DNA from 3 places in the Serratia surfactantfaciens genome. Region 3 is predicted to be linked to each of the others. Evidence: riboswitches for the same ligand, from Rfam matches in the RefSeq annotation. Region 3 holds a riboswitch; each other region holds the start of a gene.

Region 1 (7,551 bases), 2.1 Mb from region 3:
GCTGACCGAGTAACCCACCGTTTTGCCCTTGAGATCCGCCGGCGAGGCGATGTTCTTGTCCAGCGCGATCACCGTATTCAGCGGCGTGTTGATCAGCGTGCCGACGCGCATCAGCGGCAGGCCCTGATCGGCGAAGAAGTGCAGCTGCGGCTGATAGGTGATGGCGAGATCGGCCTGTTTAGCGGCCACCAGCCGCGGCGGCAGCGCCGGATCGGACGGCGGCACGATCTTGACGTCCAGCCCTGCGGCCTTGAAGGCGCCGATCTGCTCGGCCACCATAATCGGCGCGTGATCGGGGTTGATGTACCAGTCGAGCACCAGCGTCAATTTCTCGGCCGCGCCGGCCTGGCCGGTGATGGCGGCGCCGAGCAACAGCCCGCAGAGGGTATGTTTAATCATGGTCGTTCCTTTATCCCTGGTTATGGTTGCAATCATCAGTCGTTTTCCGGCGCCCAGACGATCAGGCGCCGCAGCAGCGCATCCACCGCGGCCCACAGCAACACGGTCATCAGCACTAGAATAAACAGCGCGGCGAAGCAGACGTCGGTCTGCATGCGCGCGTTGGCGTTCAGCATCACGTAGCCCAGCCCTTCGGCCGAGCCGACCCATTCGCCGATGATGGCGCCGATCGGCGCGACCGCAGCGGCCATGCGCAGGCCGGAGCCGAAAGCCGGCAGCGCCGCCATCAGCCGCACGTGCCGCAGTTGCGCCCAGCGCGAAGCGCGCATCGTGCGTGCCAGATCGAGATAGTCGTTGTTGACTCGGCGCAGCCCGTCGAAGAAGGCCGACACCACCGGGAAGAAGATCACCAGCACCGCCATCGCCACCTTGGCGCTCATGCCGAAGCCGAACCACAGCACCAGCAGCGGGGCCAGGGCAAACACCGGTATCGCCTGGCTGGTGAGCACCAGCGGCATCAGCCAACGCTGCAGGCGCGGTGAGAAGATCATGCACAGCGCCAGCGCCGCACCGAGCAACACGCCCAGAACCAGCCCGCTGACGATCTCCGAAGCGGTGACCAGCGTGTGCCAGGCTAGGTAGCCGCGCCCGTCCCACAGCGCCTGCGCCACCGCGCCCGGTGTGGGCAGCAGAAAGGCCGGGATGCCGCTTTGCCCTGCCAGCCACCACAGCAGCAGCAGGCCGGCGAACACCGTCAGCCCGCGCCGCAGGCGGGTAAGCCCGCGTTCTTTGGCGATATTCATTGCGCCGCCCTCACCATCTGCTGCAGCAGCTCGGCCTGACTTTTCAGCAGGTCGGCGTCATCCGGCGCGCGCGGCGGCTGCCCTTTGATGCAGTGGCTATCGTCGAGACCGAGCGGCCAGGGCGACAGCACCAGCAGGCGGTGGCTCAGGCGGCAGGCCTCCATCGGATCGTGGGTGATCAGCAGCACGGTGTTTTGCGCCAGCAGCTCGGCGGCCAGGCTCTGGATCTCGGCGCGGGTGATGGCGTCCAGCGCGGAAAAGGGCTCGTCCATCAGTACGATCGGCTGGCGTTCGTAGAGCGTGCGGGCGATGGCGGCGCGCTGGCGCATGCCGCCGGACAGCGCGGCGGGCAGGCTGCGGCCATGCGCGGCCAGGCCTACGCGTTCAAGCAGGTGCGCCGCCCACGCCCGATCCGGCGCTTCGCCGCGCAGCCGCGAGCCGAGGGCGACGTTCTCCTCGATAGTCAGCCAGGGGTAGAGCAGGTCTTTCTGCCCCATGTAGGCGATGCGCCCGGCGATCGGCAGGCCGTCGCTGCCGCTCACCGTGCCTGAGCTGGCCTGCGCCAGCCCGGCGATGATCTTCAGCAAACTGGTTTTGCCGGCGCCGCTGGCGCCGAGCAGGGCGACGAAGCTGCCGCCGGCGATGTCGAAGCTCAGCCGGTCGAAGACGATTTGCTGACCAAAACGCAGGCTGAGATCCCGCACCTGGATGCCGGGCGGGAGAAGCGGGGAGGTCATGAGGCGTTCAGCCCCATTTGCCAAAATGCCGATTCCAGCTGGGTGGCGGTGGTGAAAATCTGCGCCAGCTCGGTGAGGCGGCTCTGCGCCCCGCGCTGATGGCCGACGGTCTCCAGCAGTTCGATGGCGGCGCGCACGCCGGCCAGATAGCCCTCGTCGCCGTAGTTGCGGATCCAGGAGGCGTAAGGATTCCCCTCCATTTTGGTGGCGGGATCGTGCAGCAGCCGCAGGCCGATTTCGGCATAGCCGGCCACGCAGGGCAGCAGGCCGGCCAGCAGATCGAGGGCGTCGCCGGCATGGCCGATATCCAGCACGTAGCGGGTGTAGTTCATGGTCTCCGCCGCTTCCGGCTGGGCGGCGATCTGCGCCTCGTTCAACCCCCATTCGGCGCAGTAGGCCACGTGCAGCGGCAGTTCGGCGACGATGCCGTTGAGCGAGGCGGTGGCGGCGCGCATCTCTGGCAGGGTGCGCAGCTTGCTGACCAGCAGCGCGTAGGCGCGGGCGAAGTGCAGCAGGAACAGATAGTCCTGGGTCAGGTAGCGACGAAAAGCGCGTTCGGGCAAGGTACCGGCGGCCAACTGCTGCAGAAACGGGTGATCGACGTAGTCCTGCCAGTGGCTGCCGGCTTGTTGCCGCAGCCGGCCGTAAAGACCGCTTTCGAACAGGGTGGTGATGGACATGGGACCTCCTTGAGTCAGTGGAGATCCGGGCACGCTGAGGTATGAACAGGCAACGGGTGATTGCGTTGTTGCCTAACCGTCCCTTCGCTGGCATGACCCAGATCAGGTTCAAAGGGTTCGGCTTACGCCATCTCAGCCCGTAACAGGACACCCCTCGGAGCTGCTTGTTATACGACATTTGTTTTTTGATTACAATCGTCGGGCGGCGGCGCGGCAATCGGTTCGTTTAGTGCGATCGGGGGCGATTTTGCTGGCGCAGAGCGCGCGGTTTTTGTCACTGTAGGCCTATGTTTTGCCTTTGAGGACGATTCCCGATGAAAAAGATTGGTTTTCTCTCGTTTGGCCACTGGTCGCCTTCCGCTCAGTCCGGCACCCGTTCAGCGGCGGATGCGCTGCTGCAGTCTATCGATCTGGCGGTCGCCGCCGAAGATCTGGGGGCGGACGGCGCCTATTTTCGTGTGCACCACTTCGCGCGCCAGCTGGGATCGCCATTCCCGTTGCTGGCCGCCATCGGCGCCAAAACCCAACGCATCGAGATCGGCACCGGCGTGATCGACATGCGCTATGAAAACCCGCTGTATATGGTGGAGGACGCCGGCGCGGCGGATCTGATCGCCGGCGGGCGTTTGCAGCTCGGCATCAGCCGCGGCTCGCCGGAGCAGGTGATCGACGGCTGGCGCTATTTCGGCTATGCCCCGGCCGAGGGGGAAACCGACGCGGACATGGCCCGCCGCCATACCGAAGTCTTTCTGGAAGCGCTGCGCGGCGAAGGGTTCGCTGAACCCAATCCGCAGCCGATGTTCCCCAATCCGCCCGGGCTGCTGCGGCCGGAGCCGTTTTCCGCCGGGCTGCGCGATCGCATCTGGTGGGGTGCCGGTTCGAACGCGACCGCCGTCTGGGCGGCGAAGCTGGGTATGAACCTGCAAAGCTCGACGCTCAAGAACGACGAGACCGGCGAACCCTTCCATATCCAGCAGGCCAAGCAGATCCGCGCCTATCGCGCCGCCTGGCAAGAGGCCGGCCATGCGCGCGAGCCGCGGGTTTCCGTGAGCCGCAGTATCTTTGCGCTGGTGGATCAGCGGGATCGCAATTACTTCGGCGGCGGTGGCAAAGAGGGCGATCAGCTGGGGTATATCGACGCGCAGACCCGGGCGATCTTCGGCCGCAGCTATGCTGCCGAGCCGGACGCGCTGATCGAGCAGCTGGCGCAGGACGAGGCCATCGCCGAAGCGGATACGCTGCTGCTGACCGTGCCTAACCAGCTGGGCGTGGATTACAACGCCCACGTTATCGAATCGATTTTAACCCATGTCGCGCCGGCGCTCGGCTGGCGCTAAACGGAGGACTGGCATGTCACGTATTTTCATTACCGGCTCGGTGGACGGGCTGGGCCGCGCCGCCGCGCAAACGCTGTTGGACGAAGGGCATCAGGTTATCCTGCATGCGCGCGCCCCCGGCCGTCTGGAGGCAGTGCGCGATCTGTTGGATCAGGGCGCGCAGGCGGTGATTGGCGACCTGTCCGAGGTGCAGCAGATCCGGCAGGTCGCCGAGCAGGTGAATCGCCTCGGCCGCCCGAATGCGGTGATCCACAACGCCGGCATGTTCACCGGGCCGCAGGTGATGCCGGTGAACGTGATAGCGCCCTATCTGCTGACGGCCCTGATCGAACGCCCCGATCGCATCGTCTACCTGAGCAGCAGCATGCACTTTGACGGCGTAGCGGAACTGAACGGCGTGGATTGGCTTGGCGGCGCAGCCGGCTCCTATTCGGACAGCAAGCTGTTCGTCACCGCGCTGGCCGCCGCCGTGGCGCGCCTGTGGCCCGACGTCATCAGCAGCGCAGTCGATCCCGGCTGGGTGCCGACCAAAATGGGCGGCGCGGACGCGCCCGACGATCTGGCGCTGGGACACGTGACGCAGGCGTGGCTGGTGAGCAGTGATGAGCCGCAGGCCCTGGTTTCCGGCGGTTATTGGCACCATCAGCAGCGGTTGGATCCTCATGCGGCGGTGCACGACGAGGCGTTTCAAACGGCGCTGCTGGCGCAGTTGGCGCGCGTGAGCGAGGTGAGTTTGCCTCAGGCCTGATGGCCGCGTTCTCCTGGCCCGTCGGTGGTTATCGGCGGGCTTTTTTATGCCCGCAGGGTGAACCGACGGGGCTTTTCTTATACAGTGGTTGCCTGGCCTGTTTTGATTGTTATTTATATTATCGCCATGCACACATTTCTGATTATCGTCCCCGAAGGGGGCATGCTGTTCGAAGCGGCGGGCATCGCCGATATTCTGATGCAGGCCAATCGCCTGAGCCCTGCCGAGGCGCCGCTGTATCAGATCGCGGTCGCCACCACGCAATCCCATCGGGTGGTACACGGCCTGTCCGGTCTGAGCCTGCTGGCCGATCATCGCCTGGCGGATCTCGACCCGGCCCTGCCGCGCGATACCGTCATCGTCGCCGGCAAAGGGGCGACCGAAGAAGAGGGCGCCCTGGTGGCGGATTGGCTGCGCCGCGCGGCCCCGCAAGCGCGCCGTATCGCCTCGGTCTGCGGCGGGGCTCTGCTGCTGGCCGAGGCCGGCTTGCTGGACGGACGACGGGCGACCACCCACTGGCGGCTGGCGGAAACGCTGCAGGCGCGCTTCCCGCAGGTGCAGGTCGAAAACGGCCCGATCTACGTGCAGGACGGGCCGATTTGGACCTCCGGCGGCGTCAGTTCCGGCTTCGATCTGACGCTGGCGTTGGTGGAGGACGACTACGGCTTCGTGCAGGCGCGCGAAGTGGCTCAGGATCTGGTGATGTTTCTGCGCCGCCCCGGCGGGCAGGCGCAGTTCAGCCGCTACCCGCTCAACCAGGCCAAATCGCCGGGCCCGATCCGCGACCTGCAGTCCTGGATCCTGGAGAACCTCGCCGACGATCTCAGCGTCGATCGGTTGGCCGAGCGCGTGGCGATGAGCCCGCGCAACTTTACCCGGGTGTTCACCCGCGAGACGGGCATTTCTCCCGCCAAATTCGTCGAAGAGGGGCGGTTGCATACCGCCAGGCAGCGCCTCGAGCAGAGTGCGGAAGGCATCGAACAGGTCGCCCTGGCCACCGGCTTCGGCAACGGCCTTAACCTGCGGCGCGTGTTTGAACGCAAACTGCAGTTGACCCCGAGCGAATACCGTGAGCGCTTCCATGCGCGCAATTTGGCGTAAATTGATTGGTAAACGTCATTTACGCCGCCTCGGGGCAGGGCTAGATTTGAGGCAAAGCCCAAAACGAGGAGATCATCATGGTGAGAGTAGGCATTAATGGCTTCGGCAGGATCGGACGCAACGTGCTGCGCGCGGCGCTGGGGCGCAGCGATTTCGAAGTGGTGGCGATCAACGATCTGACGGACAGCAAAACGCTGGCGCACCTGCTGAAATACGACACGCTTTCCGGCACGCTGGCGGCCAGGGTGGAAGCCGGCGACAACCAGCTGCTGCTGGACGGCCGGCCGATTCAGGTATTTTCGCAGCGCGATCCCGCCGAGATCCCTTGGAGCAGCGTGGGCGTGGACGTGGTTATCGAAGCGACGGGCTTCTTTACCGACAAGGCCAAAGCGGAAGTGCACATTACGCACGGCGGCGCCAAGCGGGTGATTATCTCGGCGCCGGCCAAGAACGACGACATTACCATCGTCATGGGCGTTAACGACTCGCTCTACGATCCGGCGCTGCATAAAGTGGTCAGCAACGGCAGCTGTACCACCAACGGGCTGGCGCCCGCCGCGCAGGTGTTGCATCAGGCGTTCGGTATCGAATACGGGCTGATGAACACCACTCATGCCTATACCAACAGCCAGGCGCTGCACGATCAGCCGGAAAAAGATCTGCGCGGCGCGCGGGCGGCGGCGGAATCGATCGTGCCTTATTCCAGCGGTGCGGCCAAGGCGCTCGGCAAGGTGATCCCGGATCTGGACGGCCGGTTGACCGGTTACTCGCTGCGGGTGCCGGTGCCGGTGGTTTCGATCGTCGATCTGACGGTGACGCTGAAACGCCCGGCGACGGTGGAGGAGATCAACGCCGCTTTCCGCGCGGCGGCGGCGTCCGGCCCGCTGCAAGGGATCCTGGGGTACAGCGATGAACCGCTGGTGTCGAGCGACTACCGGGGCGATGCGCGCTCATCGATTATCGATGGTTTGTCCACGCTGGTCATCGGCGGCAACCTGGTGAAAGTGCTCGCCTGGTATGACAACGAGTGGGGCTTCTCCAATCGGTTGGTCGATCTGGCGCTGCTGATGGAAAAACGCGGGCTGTAAACGTCCAATAGCAAAAAGCCCGCTTAAGTTTCCTTAAGCGGGCTTCTCTAAATATGGCTCCTCTGACTGGACTCGAACCAGTGACATACGGATTAACAGTCCGCCGTTCTACCGACTGAACTACAGAGGAATCGTGTGAACGGGGCGCATGATATCCAGCAGCCCCGGGTGTGTCAACGCTAAATTGCCTTGAGCGGTTCGACTGCTCGGTATCTGAGCAATGCGCCCGTCAATCAGCCCATTACGCGTCGTTTTCCGCCTGGCCGCGCAGCAGACGCGCCAGCGGATCCTGGCGGTAGAAGCGGCAAAAGTGCTGATACAGCGCCGGGAAACGTTCGGCCAGCAGCTCGGGGGCGCTGAAAAAATACTCCGACAGCACGGCAAAGCACTCGGCCGCATCGGTGGCGGCGTAGGCGTCCATGCTGGCGGCCTCTTCGCCGACCATGTCGATCTCGTCCTGCAGGCTTTCCATCGCGGCGTGCAGATCGTGTTCCCAGGCAGCCACCTCGCGCAGCGGGATCGGCGGCACGCCGGTGGCGACGCCGCCGTTGCGCATATCCAGCTTGTGCACCGCTTCGTGGATCACCAGGTTAAAACCGGAAAGATCGAAAGAGTCCTGCACGTCTTGCCAATTGAGCACGATCGGCCCCTGTTCCCA
Region 2 (7,551 bases), 1.6 Mb from region 3:
ATCGCGCTGAATGCGGCGCATCTTGAAGCGGCGCTGCAGGTGGGTAAAAACGTGCATATGGCGCTGAAAGCCCTGCTGATGGCGCGCGGGATCGGCACCGGCGTTTCCGGCACGGGGGGATTTCTGCCGCCGCTGAGCTCCAATGAGCAGGGGCTGGCGCTGTTGCTGGAAGCCATCGGCAAAGCGGGCTATGAGCCGGGCGTGGACGTCGGCTTGAGCATGGACATCGCGGCCGAGATGTTCTTTAAAGATGGCCGCTATCACCTGGCGGCGGAAGGGCGGACGCTGACGACCACGGCCTTTATTGATTACCTGGCGTCGCTCTGCGAGCGCTATCCGATCGTGCTGATGGAAGATCCGCTGGGGGAGGACGACTTCGAGGGCTGGATTGCGCTGACGCGGCGGCTGGGTGGCCAAATCGAGCTGGTGGGCGACGATCTGTTCACGACTAATCTGGCGCGTTTTGAACAGGGCATCGCCCTGAAGATGGCCAACTCCATTTTGGTGAAACCGAATCAGGTCGGCACGCTGAGCGAAACCATGAGCCTGGTGGCGTCAGCCAAGGCAGCCGGATACGGCGTCGTGTTCTCACGGCGATCCGGTGAAACCGAAGACACCAGCATTGCCGATTTGGCGGTGGCGCTGAACGCCACCAAGGTGAAGTTCGGTTCGCTGGCGCGCACCGAGGCGATGGGCAAATACAATCAGCTGCTGCGGTTGCAGGATGCGATCGCCGATGCGCAGGCCGTCTGAACCCGCCCGCGCTTTTTACCCCTTGCCCCGTTACCGTGGGCAAGGGGGATCCACGAGAAGCCTACCATGAAGCCGATGCCTTTCTTTGTTCAGGGCAGTAAAGACGCCATGCCTCTGTTGCTGGGTTTGCTGCCCTTCGCCGTCCTGACCGGCGTCAGCGCCATTCAGGCGGGAATGACGCCCTGGGTGGCTCAACTGTCGTCGTTGTTGTTAATGTCCGGGGCTTCGCAAATTGCCGCTGCCACGCTGATGACGGCCGGCGCCGCACCGTTGGTGGTGATCGTCACGCACATTGCGATCAATTTTCGCTATGCCATCTACAGCGCCGGGCTGTCTCAGCTCAGGCTCCAGTTCAGCCCGCTGACCAAGCTGGCGGCGGCGCAGGTATTGATCGACCAGACTTACGCGCTGACGTTTTTGCGCTGCCAGGCCCAGCCGCTGAGCGCGAAAGAAAAAACGCTGTATTACTTCGGCACGGCGCTGCCGATGTGGCTGGTGTGGCAAACGGGGACGGCGGCGGGGATCCTCGCCGGTCCGTTAATTCCCGCCGCCTGGCATCTGGAGTTCGCCATCACCCTGTGCTTTATCTCGCTCCTGGTGCCAATGTTGAAAAACGCCCCCATCGTGGTGGCGGCCGCGGTTGCCGGGCTGGTTTCCGCCTTTACCTGCGGATGGCCCTATAACCTGGGGTTCTTGTTTTCGATGGCCGCGGGCGTCTTGGCCGGCGGTTTGTATCACAAGGGCAGAGGGCCTCAACGCAGCGAGGAGCCGTCATGAGCGAGACGACGATTCTATGGGTGCTGGCCATCAGCACGCTGGGCACGTTTTTACTGCGTTATTCCTTTTTGTGGCTCAACGATCGTGTGCCGTTTCCCGAGCGGGTGGGCGAATGGTTGAAACTGATCCCGGCCACGGCCATCGTGTCTCTGATCGTGCCGGCCCTGATCGCTTCACCCTCGGCGCTGTCGGCCGAAGGCGCGCCGAAACTGTGCGCGGCGATCGTGGCGACGCTGGTGATGTGGAAAACGCGCAACGCCACCTTGATGCTGTTGCTCGGGATGGCGGCGTTTTGGCTGATTCGCGGGCTTGGCTGACAACGCTCAGCGCGTGTTGGGCTTGTGCAATTGGTCGCGGTATTTTTTCGGCGTCACGTCCCGGTGGTGTTTGAAAAAGGAGATGAAGGCGCTGGTGGTGGAGAACTCGAGATAGTGAGCGATCTCGGTGATCGGTTTATCGGTGGTCAGCAACTCCAGGGCCAGTTTCAAACGCACCTGCTGGCGCCACTGCTGATAACACATGCCGGTTCCCTGAACGAACAGACGATGGATGGTGCGCTCGGAAGCGCCGCAATGGGACGCCAGCTCATTCAATCGCGGCACCATTTCACCTTTCAAATGGTAACACTGCAGGTAATTGCGCACCCGGGCATCGTTCGGCAAGGCCGGCCAGGCGGGGGAATGGGCGGCGACGCGGATTTTGTCGATGAGCAGAGATTGCAGATGGAACTCGGTTCCCGCCATCCAGTCGGTGTGGAAAGGGGAACGGCACATGGTTTCGATAACCTCTTCCAGCAGCGGAGTGAGGGTAAAGACCTCGACGTTTTTCGACAGCGGAGCGAAGCGCTGTTGGTCGAGATAGACGGCGCGAAAATCGACGTTGTCGCGCAGGATCACATTGTGGGCAACGCCGCCGGGGATCCAAAGCAACTGATGCGGCAACACGGAGCAAATGCGCGCTTCCAGCATGACGATAGCGGCGCCCGATTTGACGTAGACCAGCTGGCCTTTGGCATGCGAATGCATTCTTGAACGTAACGAATGTTCTTTCTCATCTGAGAAAGTGGCGTAGATCGACACGATGGGCGTATCGATGGCGTCGGGGTCAAAATGTTCATTAAGCAGATCTGAATTGACGAAGATGGATTCAGTGATTTCTGGCATAGCATCATGACTCATAAAATGTGTGGCTATAGTAATGAGAATTGATGAGTTGTGTCTAGCCCGTGCTTGCGTCGCTTGCATCAGGTCACGTTTTCGCTCCGGTTTGATAAGGAGTGAGCGTGTTTTCCCGCCTCAATGACGGCATCGGTCAGTTTTTTTATTATCAGTAAACTTGATGTTTTCGGGCCGCAGGCCGACGGCGGGCCGCTTCTGCCACATTCTGCCCAGCGTCTGCTCCGCCAGGCGCTCGGCCAATTTAATCGCTTGTTTGTCCGCGCCGCCGCTGGCATGATCCCGCTCAGGGATTAACGCAGCGTTGATCACAACCTATTGATTTTCATGACTCGGGGTGCCCTTCCTGGTGAAGGCTGAGAAATACCCGTATTACCTGATCTGGATAATGCCAGCGTAGGGAAGTCACGGCCGCCCAACCGGCGCCGCCTTCTTGAACGCCGGTTGGGAGGAATATGATCGCTCGACCTGATGCACTACCCGGCGCTCGCGCCGCGGCCTGTCTAACCCAATTCCAACAGCGGCCTCCGCTGATCCACTGCCTGACCAACGAAGTGGTGCAATCGCTGACCGCCAACGTGTTGCTGGCGCTCGGTGCCTCCCCGGCGATGGTGGTGGAGCCGCAAGAAGCGGCGCAGTTCAGCGCGCTGGCCGACGGCCTGCTGATCAACGTCGGCACCCTCAACGCGCTGCGCGCCGAATCGATGCGGGCGGCGGTGGCCGCCGCCAATCAGGCCGGCAAGCCCTGGACGCTGGATCCGGTGGCGGTCGGCGCGCTCTCCTACCGCACCGCCTTCGCTAAACAGCTGCTGGACGAGCAACCGGCGGCGATACGCGGCAATGCCTCGGAAATCATGGCGCTCAGCGGGTTGCTGGCCAGCGGCCGCGGCGTGGACAGCGGTGACGATTCGCTGGCGGCACTGCCCGCCGCGCGTGAGCTGGCGCTGCGCAGCGGCGCGGTGGTGGCGGTCACCGGCGTGGTGGATTACGTCACCGACGGCCAGCGCGACTGGGCGATCGAAGGCGGCTCCCCGCTGATGACGCGGGTGGTGGGCACCGGCTGCGCGCTGTCGGCGGTGGTGGCGGCGTTTTGCGCGCTGCCGGGCGATCGCCTGGACAACGTGGCGACCGCCTGCCGGGCGATGTCCCATTGCGGCGGCCTCGCAGCCAAACAGGCCGCCGGGCCGGGCAGCTTTACACCGGCGTTCCTCGACGCGTTGTATCAACTGCGCGGGGAGGATCTGTGATGAATCGTATCAACGCGCTGACCATCGCCGGCACCGATCCCAGCGGCGGCGCCGGTATTCAGGCCGATCTGAAAGCTTTCTCGGCGCTTGGCGCCTACGGCACTTCGGTGATCACCGCGCTGGTGGCGCAGAATACCCGCGGCGTGCAGTCGGTGTATTACATCGATCCGGCGTTCGTCGCCGCGCAGCTGGACTCGGTGTTCAGCGACGTGCGCATCGACAGCGTCAAGATCGGCATGCTGGCCAACGCCGACATCGTGCAGGCGGTGGCCGAACGCCTGCGCCATTATCGGCCGGAGTTCGTGGTGCTGGATACCGTGATGCTGGCGAAAAGCGGCGATCCGTTGCTGGCGCCAGAGGCGGTGGCCTCGATTCGCAGCGAGCTGTTGCCACTGGTGTCGATCATTACGCCGAATCTGCCGGAAGCGGCGGCGCTGCTGGCGTGCGCGCCGGCGGAAGATGAAGCGCAGATGCGCGAACAGGGGCGGGCGCTGCTGGCGATGGGCTGCCAGGCGGTGTTGATGAAGGGCGGCCACCTGAGCGAAAGCGAGAGCCCGGACTGGCTGTTTACCGCAGAAGGCGAGCAGCGCTTTACCGCGCCGCGCGTCGCCACCCGCCACACCCACGGCACCGGTTGCACGCTCTCGGCCGCGCTGGCGGCGCTGCGCCCGCGCCATGCCGACTGGGCGGCGACGGTAGCCGCCGCCAAGGACTACCTGCAAAAAGCGCTGCAACAGGCGGATACGCTGGAAGTGGGGCACGGCATCGGGCCGGTGCATCATTTCCACGCCTGGTGGTGAGTCAACTTTTTGCCGCAACCGTGGTCTGACTAGTTCAGGCCCGGTTTTACGGGCGAAACCTGATTTAACCTAGGGAGAAGCACTATGACGGGACACCAGACGCTGCGTTGCGCCCTCTTCGGCGTACTGCTTAGCTTCAGCGCGGGCAGCTTGGCCCAGCAGATCGTCACCACATCGGATTTGATTCAGCAGCCGGGGTATCAGGCCAGCTGGCAAAATATGGTGAAAGGCCAGGCGCGGATGCCGGGCTGGGCACGCAAGGGCGTCGGCACCTCTACGCCGGCGCAGAATCTGAACTGGAAGGGCAAAGAGTATCTGGTTGGCAACCTGTGCAAACCGCACGACTGCGGCAACAACTTTTTAATCGTAGCGTTCAGCGCGGATAAATCCCAGGCCTGGGGCGTGCGGGTCGAGGTGGCGGACCGGCCGGAAGCCGTCGATCACCCGAAGAAGTACGCCAAGTATCAGTGGCTCGGCAAGCCGGATGAAGATATGAAGGCACTGCTGAAGCAGCAGTTCGAGAACAATCCTGACTGGAAATAATCTGGCTGGGGGCGCCGCTGCAGGCGCCCCCAGCACCGATCAGCCGATGCCGGCCTGATGCAGATCGTGCAGGTTGAGCGCCCCCACCAGTACGCCGTCCATATCGACCACCGGGGCTGCGCTGATGTGCTGTTCGTGCAGCGCTTCCAGCGCTTCGCCGGCACGCCACTGCTCCGGCAGCCGATAGCCGGGGCGGGTGATCGCCGGGCTGAGCGGATCCTGCAGGCTATTGCCTTTCACCAGCCAGCGGCGCAGGTCGCCGTCGGTAAACACCCCCACCACCCGTTGCTGCGTGTCGCAGACCGCCACTAACCCGAGCCCGGTGCGGCTCAGTTCCAGCATCGCTTCCATCACGTTGGCGCTTTCGCTCACGCGCGGCAGGCGATCGCCGGTGCGCATCAGGTGATGCACGCGGTTCAGCAGGCGCGCCCCCAGGCTGCCGCCCGGGTGCGAACGGGCGAAGTCTTCCGCGTTGAAACCGCGATGGCGCATCAGCGCCATCGCCAGGGCGTCGCCCATCATCAGAGTGTTGACCGCGCTGGAGGTCGGCGCCAGCCCCATCGGGCAGGCTTCGCGCTCGACGCCGATATCCAGTACGCAGGCCGCGGCCTGCGCCAGAGGAGACTCTTTGCCGCCGGTGATGGCGATCACCGGAATGCCGTTCTCCGCCAGCAGCGGCAGGATCAGGTCCAGCTCTTTGGCGCGGCCGGAGTAGGAGATGAACACCACCACGTCGTCGGCGCCGATCATGCCGAGATCGCCGTGCAGCGCTTCCGCCGGGTGCACGAAGAACGACGGCGTGCCGGTGCTGGCCAGCGACGCGGCGATCTTCTTGCCGATATGGCCGGACTTGCCGATGCCGGAAATCACCGCTTTGCCACGGCAGTTCAGCAGCAGCTCGCAGGCGCAGACGAAGTTGTCGTCGAGGCGCGCCAGCAGGCGCTGCGCTTCGGTCAGCTCGATCTCCAGCGTTTCGCGGGCGAAGGCGAGCAGGGCGTTGGCGTTACTCATCGGGGTCTCCTACCAGAAAGATATTGATGCCTTTCGCCTGCAGGGCGGCGAGGTAATCGGGGTTGATGTCTCTGTCGGTGATCAGCGTGTCGACGGCGCTGAGTTCGCACACCACGTTCGGGCTCTTGCGGCCGAATTTCGAGGAGTCTACCAACAGAATAATGCGGCTGGCGGCTTCGCACATCGCCTTGCTGACGTTGTGCACTTCGTTGAAGGTGGTGACGCCGGCGTTGAGATCGACGCCGTCCGCGCCGATAAACAGCTTGTCGAAGCTGAATTGCTGAAACGCCGATTCCGCCAGGCTGCCGTGGAACGAGGCCGACTTCTTGCGGTAGGTGCCGCCGGGCATCAGGATAGTCTGATCGTTGTCCAGCTCCACCAGCGCGTTGACGATGGTCAGGCTGTTGGTCATTACCGTGATGTTATTGAACTGCGCCAGGTGCGGCACCATCTGCAGCACCGTGCTGCCGGCGTCGAAGATCAGCGAGTCGCCGTCGGCGATCAGCGCCACGGCGGCGCTGGCGATCTGGCGTTTTTTCTCGGTGTTGATATGGGTTTTGCGGTCGATCGGCTGATCGCCGTCGTCGCGGCTGAGCACCACGCCGCCGTAGGTGCGGATCACCTCGCCTTCTTCTTCCAGCAGGGTGAGATCCTTGCGGATGGTGGTGCCGGTGGTGGAGAAATGCTCGGCCAGGGCGTCCACTGCCGTTTTGCCATGCTGCTGCAGATATTCAAGGATAGCGGCCTGCCGCTGCTTTGGTTTCATCGCGATTCCCGTTCACAAGAGTTGGGCATTTCCTCTCGCTGAATAATTCACTATGAAAGGTAATGTCTTTTAATGTGAAAATATCACGATTTGGGTTCAATCGCTAACGATAGTGCAGACTGGCATGCGCGATCCTCGGGGAAGATCACATCCGGGCGTAAATCCTGCTGATGCAAACCGTGCAATCGAGGCAACGGGCGGGGCCGGGCGAAAACGGTCAGGCCGCGCAGCAACAGGCTGCCGCATACCCGCCGGTCGGCGTCGAAGGCCAGCGCCAGCACCACTCGCGGGCGAAAACGGCCACCGGAACGGCCGACGCCGACGACGCCCAGCCGGCACAGGCCGTCGAAGGCGCGGTTGAAGCGCTGCAGTTGCCACCAGCCGAAGGCGATTTGCAGCAGCCAGGCCAGCAGCGCGAAGGCGATCAGAGCTTGTGTCATGGAGTTCTCCTTAGCCCCCTCTGCTGAAGGGGGCGTCGA
Region 3 (7,551 bases):
TGACCGCCAGCCGCCAGTAATCGTTGATGAACAGCCGCGCCTGATAACGCCGGCCCAGCGCGATGGCGGCGGCGATATCCTGTTCAACCTGCTCGTCAGGCAGATCCTTGATGCGCAGTTGGATCGTGGTGACGCCGGCCTCCAGCAGGCGAGCGATCCACTCTACGCTGTCGACCACCGGGTAGAGCCCCAGTTTGTGAGGCGTTGCCGGGAAGGGGGTAGTGATATCAGTCATTGCTGGTCTCCTCTTGCAGCGAGGTGGCGCTGTGATACAGGTCGCTGCCGCGGGCGCGGAACTCGGCGGACATTTTTTCCATGCCGGTCAGCTGCACTTCGATCGGCTTGGCGGCCTCCTGGGCAGCGGCGTAGTCGCGCACCTCCTGCGAAATTTTCATCGAGCAGAATTTCGGCCCGCACATTGAGCAGAAGTGGGCGATCTTGCCGGACTCCTGCGGCAGGGTTTCGTCGTGATAGGCGCGCGCGGTGGCCGGATCGAGCGCCAGATTGAACTGATCTTCCCAACGGAATTCGAAGCGCGCCTTGGACATGGCGTTATCGCGGATCTGCGCGCCCGGATGGCCTTTGGCCAGATCGGCGGCGTGAGCGGCGATCTTGTAGGTGATCAGGCCCTGTTTGACGTCCTCTTTGTTCGGCAGGCCGAGGTGTTCTTTCGGCGTGACGTAACACAGCATGGCGCACCCGAACCAGCCGATCATCGCCGCGCCGATGCCGGAGGTGAAATGGTCATAGCCCGGGGCGATGTCGGTGGTCAGCGGACCGAGGGTGTAGAACGGCGCTTCGTGGCAGTGTTCCAGCTCTTCGGTCATGTTGCGGCGGATCATCTGCATCGGCACGTGGCCCGGCCCTTCAATCATCACCTGCACGTCGTATTCCCAGGCGATTTTGGTCAGCTCGCCCAGCGTATGCAGTTCGGCGAACTGGGCTTCGTCGTTGGCGTCCTGAATCGATCCGGGGCGCAGGCCGTCGCCGAGCGACAGCGAGACATCGTAGGCGGCGCAGATCTCGCAGATTTCACGGAAGTGCTGATAGAGGAAGTTTTCCTGATGGTGCGACAGGCACCATTTGGCCATGATCGAGCCACCGCGCGACACGATGCCGGTCAGGCGTTTGGCGGTCATCGGCACATAGCGCAGCAGCACGCCGGCGTGGATGGTGAAGTAGTCGACCCCTTGTTCAGCCTGTTCCAGCAGCGTATCGCGGAACATCTCCCAGGTGAGGTTCTCCGCCACGCCGTTGACCTTCTCCAGCGCCTGATAAATAGGCACGGTGCCGATGGGCACCGGGCTGTTGCGCAGGATCCATTCGCGGGTTTCATGAATATAGCGGCCGGTGGAGAGATCCATCACGGTGTCTGCGCCCCAGCGGGTGGACCACACCAGTTTCTCCACTTCTTCTTCTATCGACGACGTGACCGCCGAGTTGCCGATATTGGCGTTCACCTTCACCAGGAAATTGCGGCCGATGATCATCGGCTCCGCCTCCGGGTGGTTGATATTGGCGGGAATGATAGCGCGGCCGGCGGCCACTTCCTGACGCACGAACTCCGGCGTGATGTTGTCCGGCAGGTTGGCGCCCCAGCTCTGGCCCGGATGCTGGTGGCGCAGCACCTCGCCGCGAATGCGCTCGCGCCCCATGTTTTCGCGGATGGCGATGAATTCCATCTCCGGGGTGACGATGCCGGCACGGGCGTAGTGCAATTGGGTGACGCACTTGCCCGGCAACGCTTTGCGCGGCAGCGGCAGGTGTTCGAAACGCAGGTGATCGAGGCCTTCGTCCGCCAGCCGCTGTTGGGTGAAGCCGGAGCTGGCGCCGCTCAGGGTGGCGGTATCGCCGCGCGCGTCGATCCAGCCGGCGCGCAGCTTGGCCAGGCCGGCGTGCACGTCGAGCTCGGCTTGCGGATCGCCATACGGGCCGGCGGTGTCATACACCGGGATCGCCTCGTTCTGTTCATACTGCGGATTATCTTTGCTGCCGCCGACCAGGGTCGGGCTGAGCTGAATTTCACGCATCGGCACCTGGATATCGCTGCGCGAGCCCTGCAGGTAGATGCGGCGTGAGTTAGGGAAAGCCATACCTTGCAGCGTGTCGATAAACTGCTGGGCGGCTTCGCGTTGCGCTTTGCGGGCGCGCGGTGGATTAACGTTAGACATAGCAAGTTCCTACCAGTGTGTTGGGTTGGGAAAGTTGCTTGTCTGGAGTTCGGAGGGAGTAATGATGGTGGCCGATAAGGCAGGGCGCCCGCAAAAAGAGGGTCGTGCCTGTGGCGATAGATTACTCTTGTTCCCTTCGCGGGTATTAACCCGATCAGGTTCCGCGGATCCCGAATTAACGGTCTCAGCCTGGCTGATTCGATGAACAAATCAGGCGCTAGGCACTCCGACAAGATGCCCCCCAGTATAGGAGGGATAAGAAAAAAAACTATAAAATTTTAACGCGCCGGATCCAGCGCCTGGTCCGGCAGCGGTTGCTGCGCGGCTTCCGCCTCCAGCAGGATCAGCTTATCTTCCAGCGCAAAGCGCGCCGCCAGCGTTTCGCCGATATCCGACAGGGCCTGATGGAACTCCAGACAAACCTCCTGATCGATATCCACTTCGGTATAGCGATCGTGGAACGCCATGATCTGTTCGGTATTGGCCCACAGCTTGGGATAGATGTTCACCGCCAGCGACATTTTCGGACTGGCCGCGCCTTCCACTTGTTTGATAATTCTGTCATAGATATGAAAATGCCCTGCGGAGAGATAATCCACCAGGTTGTGGCAAAAGTTCTCCAGCGCTTTTTCATTCAGCGGCGTATGCTTTTCTTTATTCGGTTTGAGGCCTACCAGCGTGCAGTAAGCGACCAGCAACTGCTTGCGGGCCTGAAGCCATTGATCAACTAATTCATTACTACCGCCAACGCGCTGAGTCAGCCTTTCCAAACGGTTGAGCATGTTTGACTCCGTGTAAGTAATAAAAGTAACCGGTAAGTTATTAAAATGTAACAAAGCCGATTCGTAGAGTGCCAGTGAAGCTGAGGTTGTGCAACAACGATATGGAACTTGCATTAACGGGCAATGAAAACGGCTGGTGGATCGTCAGCCATGAAAGCAAACTTTGGTTACCGAACGGTGAATTGCCGTCGGGAACGGCCGCCGCCCTCGGGCTGCAGGGCCACATGGCGCGCACCATCGGTGAATGGGAGGGCGCGCCGGTTTGGCTGGTGCGCCAGGCGATGCCGCGGGAGATGGGCTCGGTGCGTCAGCTGTTGGATCAGGATCGCGGCTTGTTCCAGCTAGCCGGGCGCGGCGTGCAGCTGGCGGATTTCTACCGCTCCCATCGCTATTGCGGCTACTGCGGCCATGAGATGCACCTCAGCCGCACCGAAAGCGCCTGCCTGTGCGGCCATTGCAAGGAGCGCTACTACCCGCAGATCGCGCCCTGCGTGATCGTCGCCATTCGGCGCGAGGATCAGATCCTGCTGGCGCAGCACGTGCGCCATCGCGGCGGCATTCACACGGTGCTGGCCGGCTTCGTCGAAGTGGGCGAAACGCTGGAACAGGCGGTGGCGCGTGAAGTGATGGAAGAGAGCAACATTGAAATCAAAAACCTGCGCTATGTCACTTCGCAACCCTGGCCGTTCCCGCACTCGCTGATGATGGCCTTTATGGCCGATTACCATCAGGGCGAAATCCGTCACGATCCCAAAGAGTTGCTCAACGCCGGCTGGTATCGTTACGACCAATTGCCGCTGTTGCCGCCGCCCGGCACCGTGGCACGCCGCTTGATTGAGGACACCGTGGCGCTGTGCCGGGCAGAATAATGTACAATGGCCGGCAGATTATTAAGGGAGCCCCATAAATGACTGAGTTGAAGAACGATCGTTACCTGCGCGCGCTGTTGCGTCAGCCGGTGGATGTGACCCCCGTATGGATGATGCGCCAGGCCGGTCGTTATTTACCGGAGTACAAGGCAACCCGCGCCCAGGCCGGTGATTTCATGTCGCTGTGCAAGAACGCGGAGCTGGCCTGTGAGGTCACGCTGCAGCCGCTGCGCCGCTATGCGCTGGACGCCGCCATCCTGTTCTCCGACATTCTCACCATTCCTGACGCCATGGGGCTTGGCCTGTACTTTGAAGCCGGCGAAGGTCCGCGTTTCAGCTCACCCGTCACCTGTCGTGCCGACGTCGACAAACTGCCGGTGTTCGATCCGGAAGTGGAGCTGGGCTATGTGATGAACGCGGTGCGCACCATCCGCCGCGAGCTGAAGGGCGAAGTGCCGTTGATCGGCTTTTCCGGCAGCCCGTGGACGCTGGCGACTTACATGGTCGAGGGCGGCAGCAGCAAGGCTTTCACCAAGCTGAAGAAGATGATGTATGCCGAACCGGCGACGCTGCACCTGTTGCTGGACAAGCTGGCGGACAGCGTGATTCTGTACCTCAACGCCCAGATCAAGGCCGGTGCGCAGTCGGTGATGGTGTTCGACACCTGGGGCGGCGTACTGACCGGGCGCGACTACCGCGAGTTCTCTTTGCACTACATGCACAAGATCGTCGATGGTCTGCTGCGTGAAAACGACGGCCGCCGCGTGCCGGTGACGCTGTTCACCAAAGGCGGCGGGCAATGGCTGGAGGCGATGGCCGCCACCGGCTGCGACGCGCTGGGGCTGGACTGGACCACCGACATCGCCGACGCGCGCCGTCGCGTAGGCGACAAAGTGGCGCTGCAGGGCAATATGGATCCGTCGATGCTCTATGCTTCTCCGGCGCGCATCGCGGAAGAAGTGGAGACCATTCTGGCCGGTTTCGGCCACGGCAACGGTCATGTATTCAACCTGGGCCACGGCATCCATCAGGATGTGCCGCCGGAGCACGCCGGCGCCTTCGTCGAGGCGGTGCACGCGCAGTCGGCGAAATACCACCGCTGAGGATCCGAGGTGACCGATATGCAGGCCCTGCGCGCCGAACAGCTGCGGCGCGCCGCTGAAGTCATTCGCTATGACGATCTGCCGGCCGAACCGCCGGCGTTCATCGCCGGCGCCGACGTGGGCTTCGAACAAGAGGGGGCGGTGACGCGCGCCGCCATCGCCATCCTGCGCTATCCGTCGCTGGAACTGGTGGAGTATCAGGTGGCGCGCATCGCCACTGTCATGCCTTATATCCCGGGCTTCCTGTCGTTTCGCGAATACCCGGCGTTGTTGGCCGCCTGGGGGCAGCTGCAGCAGAAACCGGGGCTGATCTTCGTCGATGGGCACGGCATTTCACATCCGCGGCGCCTTGGCGTCGCCAGCCATTTCGGCCTGCTGGTCGATGTGCCGACCATCGGCGTGGCCAAGAAGCGCCTGTGCGGCAAATTTGCCCCGCTGGACGCCGCCGTCGGCGCGTTGGCGCCGCTGGAAGATAAGGGCGAACAGCTGGGCTGGGTGTGGCGCAGCAAGGCGCGCTGCAACCCGCTGTTCATCTCTACCGGGCATCGCGTGGGCGCCGACAGCGCGCTGGCGTGGGTGCAACGCTGTATGGCAGGCTACCGTTTACCGGAGCCGACCCGCTGGGCCGACGCCATCGCATCGCGTCGCCCGGCGTTTCAGCGCTGGTTGCAGCAGCATCCGGAGGTGTCGCGATGAGCGATTTCGGGTACACTGCGCCGCAGATAACGCGTAAGAGAGTAAATCATGCTACGTAACCCGATTCATTTACGCCTGGAACGGCTCGAGGCCTGGCAACATTTGACCTTTATGGCCAGTTTGTGCGAGCGTATGTACCCGAATTACCAGATGTTCTGCAAACAGACCGAGTTCGGCGATCCGGCGGTTTATCGCCGCATTCTGGATTTGGTGTGGGAAACGCTGGTGGTGAAGGATGCCAAGGTCAACTTCGACAGCCAGCTCGAGAAGTTGGAAGAGGCGATTCCGTCGGCGGAAGATTACGATCTTTACGGCGTTTACCCGGCAATTGATGCCTGTATCGCATTAGGGGAACTGATCCATTCGCGGCTCGGCGGGGAGACGCTGGAGCACGCCATCGCCATCAGCGAAACATCGATTCGCACCGTGGCGATGTTGGAAATGACCCAAGCCGGTAAGGAAATGACCGACGAAGAGTTGGAAAGTTTGCCGGCGGTAGAGGAAGAATGGGACATTCAATGGGAAATTTTCCGCCTGTTGGACGCCTGTGAAGAGCGCGATATAGACCTGATCAAGGGGCTGCGATCCGACCTGCGAGAGGCCGGTGTCAGCAACATCGGGATAAATTTAGCGCAATAAGGCAACAAAACGTGATTTAACGCCTGATTTGTCATGCCTTAAGGCTTCACATCCGCACCCTGTCTGGTCTACATTTGGGGGGCGTAAAAAAAGTGGCTATCGGTGCGTGTATGCAGGAGAGTGCTGTCAATCGGCATATCCGTCGCACTCGATGCTTTGCAAACGATAAACACACTGTAAGGATAACTTATGAACAAGACTCAACTGATTGATGTAATCGCGGACAAGGCTGACCTTTCCAAAGCACAAGCTAAACTGGCTCTGGAATCCACCCTGGCTGCTATTACTGAGTCTCTGAAAGAAGGTGATGCAGTACAATTGGTTGGCTTCGGTACTTTCAAAGTAAACCATCGTAGCGAGCGCACTGGCCGCAACCCGCAGACTGGCAAAGAAATCAAAATCGCAGCAGCCAACGTGCCTGCGTTCGTTTCTGGCAAAGCACTGAAAGACGCTGTTAAATAAGACCGCGCCTCGGTGAAAAGTTTAAACAGGGGGGCGATGATGCCCCTTTTGTTTACTCGTCGGGCGTTCATGGCCGCCGGCATTGCCCTCGGTCTGAGCGCCTGCAGTTTCCATTCCGATATCCCCAGCTTTACCGCCAGCGGCTTCGTGGCCGATCAGGGCGTGATACGCCTGTGGCGTAAAGACGATGAGCAACACCGCCCACAGGTGCTGGTCAGCGTCTATAGCCCTTACCGAGGGCCGGGCACCATCACCACGCTGTACACCTATCAGGGCGACGTGCTGCGCCAAATCAAACGCAACGACGCTGACGGCGATCGAGATTCCATTCAGCTGCGCTTTGCCGACGACGGCACGGTGAGCTTTATGCAGCGCCAGTTGGCGACGCGCCGCGAACCGCTGACCAGCGATGAAATCGCCCTGTACCAATATCAGGCGCGGCGTATCCTCGAAGTGAGCAATGCGCTGCGCGCCGGCAAGGTCAAATTGCTGCAGGGGCGTTGGATGCAGGGCCAGGTGCAAACCTGCGACGGCCAGCGCTTAAAACCTGGGCTGGATGCCGCCGCCATCGTCTGGATCGAGAAGCGCGCTCGCAGCAGCAGCCGGCCGGTGAGCGTCGCCTGGCTGGAAGCGCCGGAAGGCAGCGAGCTGCTGCTGGTGGCTAACGACGACTTCTGCAGCTGGGAACCGAAAGAAGACCAGCTATAAAAAAGGCCCCGCGCTGCGGAGCCTCTTGTCATGACCGTGAAAGGTCAAATCATTTGCCGCGCGCGATCGCGCGATAACCGATATCTTTGCGGCAGAAGCTGCCCGGCCAGTGGATGCCTTC

What was found. A riboswitch is a leader RNA that binds a small molecule or an ion and turns the genes downstream of it on or off. The one in region 3 is predicted to bind thiamine pyrophosphate.
Region 1: another riboswitch for thiamine pyrophosphate. It lies ahead of tenA (thiaminase II); the one in region 3 lies ahead of thiC (phosphomethylpyrimidine synthase ThiC).
Region 2: another riboswitch for thiamine pyrophosphate. It lies ahead of thiM (hydroxyethylthiazole kinase); the one in region 3 lies ahead of thiC (phosphomethylpyrimidine synthase ThiC).

Annotation. Positions count from the first base shown of each region.
Region 1 covers NZ_CP016948.1:2,636,707-2,644,257, reverse strand. Annotated here, with positions in the region: gene ATE40_RS12455 (ABC transporter substrate-binding protein) at 1-399, opposite strand, end outside; gene ATE40_RS12450 (ABC transporter permease) at 435-1,202, opposite strand; gene ATE40_RS12445 (ABC transporter ATP-binding protein) at 1,199-1,939, opposite strand; gene tenA (thiaminase II) at 1,936-2,619, opposite strand; TPP riboswitch at 2,682-2,784, opposite strand; gene ATE40_RS12435 (LLM class flavin-dependent oxidoreductase) at 2,934-3,956, shown strand; gene ATE40_RS12430 (SDR family NAD(P)-dependent oxidoreductase) at 3,970-4,704, shown strand; gene ATE40_RS12425 (GlxA family transcriptional regulator) at 4,831-5,805, shown strand; gene gap (type I glyceraldehyde-3-phosphate dehydrogenase) at 5,883-6,893, shown strand; tRNA gene ATE40_RS12415 (tRNA-Asn) at 6,948-7,023, opposite strand; gene mtfA (DgsA anti-repressor MtfA) at 7,135-7,551, opposite strand, start outside.
Region 2 covers NZ_CP016948.1:3,192,043-3,199,593, reverse strand. Annotated here, with positions in the region: gene eno (phosphopyruvate hydratase) at 1-753, shown strand, start outside; gene ATE40_RS15065 (AzlC family ABC transporter permease) at 820-1,530, shown strand; gene ATE40_RS15060 (AzlD domain-containing protein) at 1,527-1,847, shown strand; gene ATE40_RS15055 (AraC family transcriptional regulator) at 1,854-2,693, opposite strand; gene ATE40_RS15050 (hypothetical protein) at 2,826-3,017, opposite strand; TPP riboswitch at 3,029-3,125, shown strand; gene thiM (hydroxyethylthiazole kinase) at 3,161-3,952, shown strand; gene thiD (bifunctional hydroxymethylpyrimidine kinase/phosphomethylpyrimidine kinase) at 3,952-4,752, shown strand; gene ATE40_RS15035 (inhibitor of vertebrate lysozyme family protein) at 4,837-5,295, shown strand; gene gutQ (arabinose-5-phosphate isomerase GutQ) at 5,335-6,306, opposite strand; gene srlR (glucitol operon DNA-binding transcriptional repressor SrlR) at 6,299-7,072, opposite strand; gene gutM (transcriptional regulator GutM) at 7,156-7,512, opposite strand.
Region 3 covers NZ_CP016948.1:4,751,436-4,758,986, forward strand. Annotated here, with positions in the region: gene thiE (thiamine phosphate synthase) at 1-235, opposite strand, end outside; gene thiC (phosphomethylpyrimidine synthase ThiC) at 228-2,171, opposite strand; TPP riboswitch at 2,286-2,410, opposite strand; gene ATE40_RS22205 (Rsd/AlgQ family anti-sigma factor) at 2,450-2,953, opposite strand; gene nudC (NAD(+) diphosphatase) at 3,055-3,822, shown strand; gene hemE (uroporphyrinogen decarboxylase) at 3,861-4,925, shown strand; gene nfi (deoxyribonuclease V) at 4,935-5,621, shown strand; gene ATE40_RS22225 (YjaG family protein) at 5,670-6,260, shown strand; gene hupA (nucleoid-associated protein HU-alpha) at 6,450-6,722, shown strand; gene ATE40_RS22235 (DUF1481 domain-containing protein) at 6,759-7,430, shown strand; gene purD (phosphoribosylamine--glycine ligase) at 7,480-7,551, opposite strand, start outside.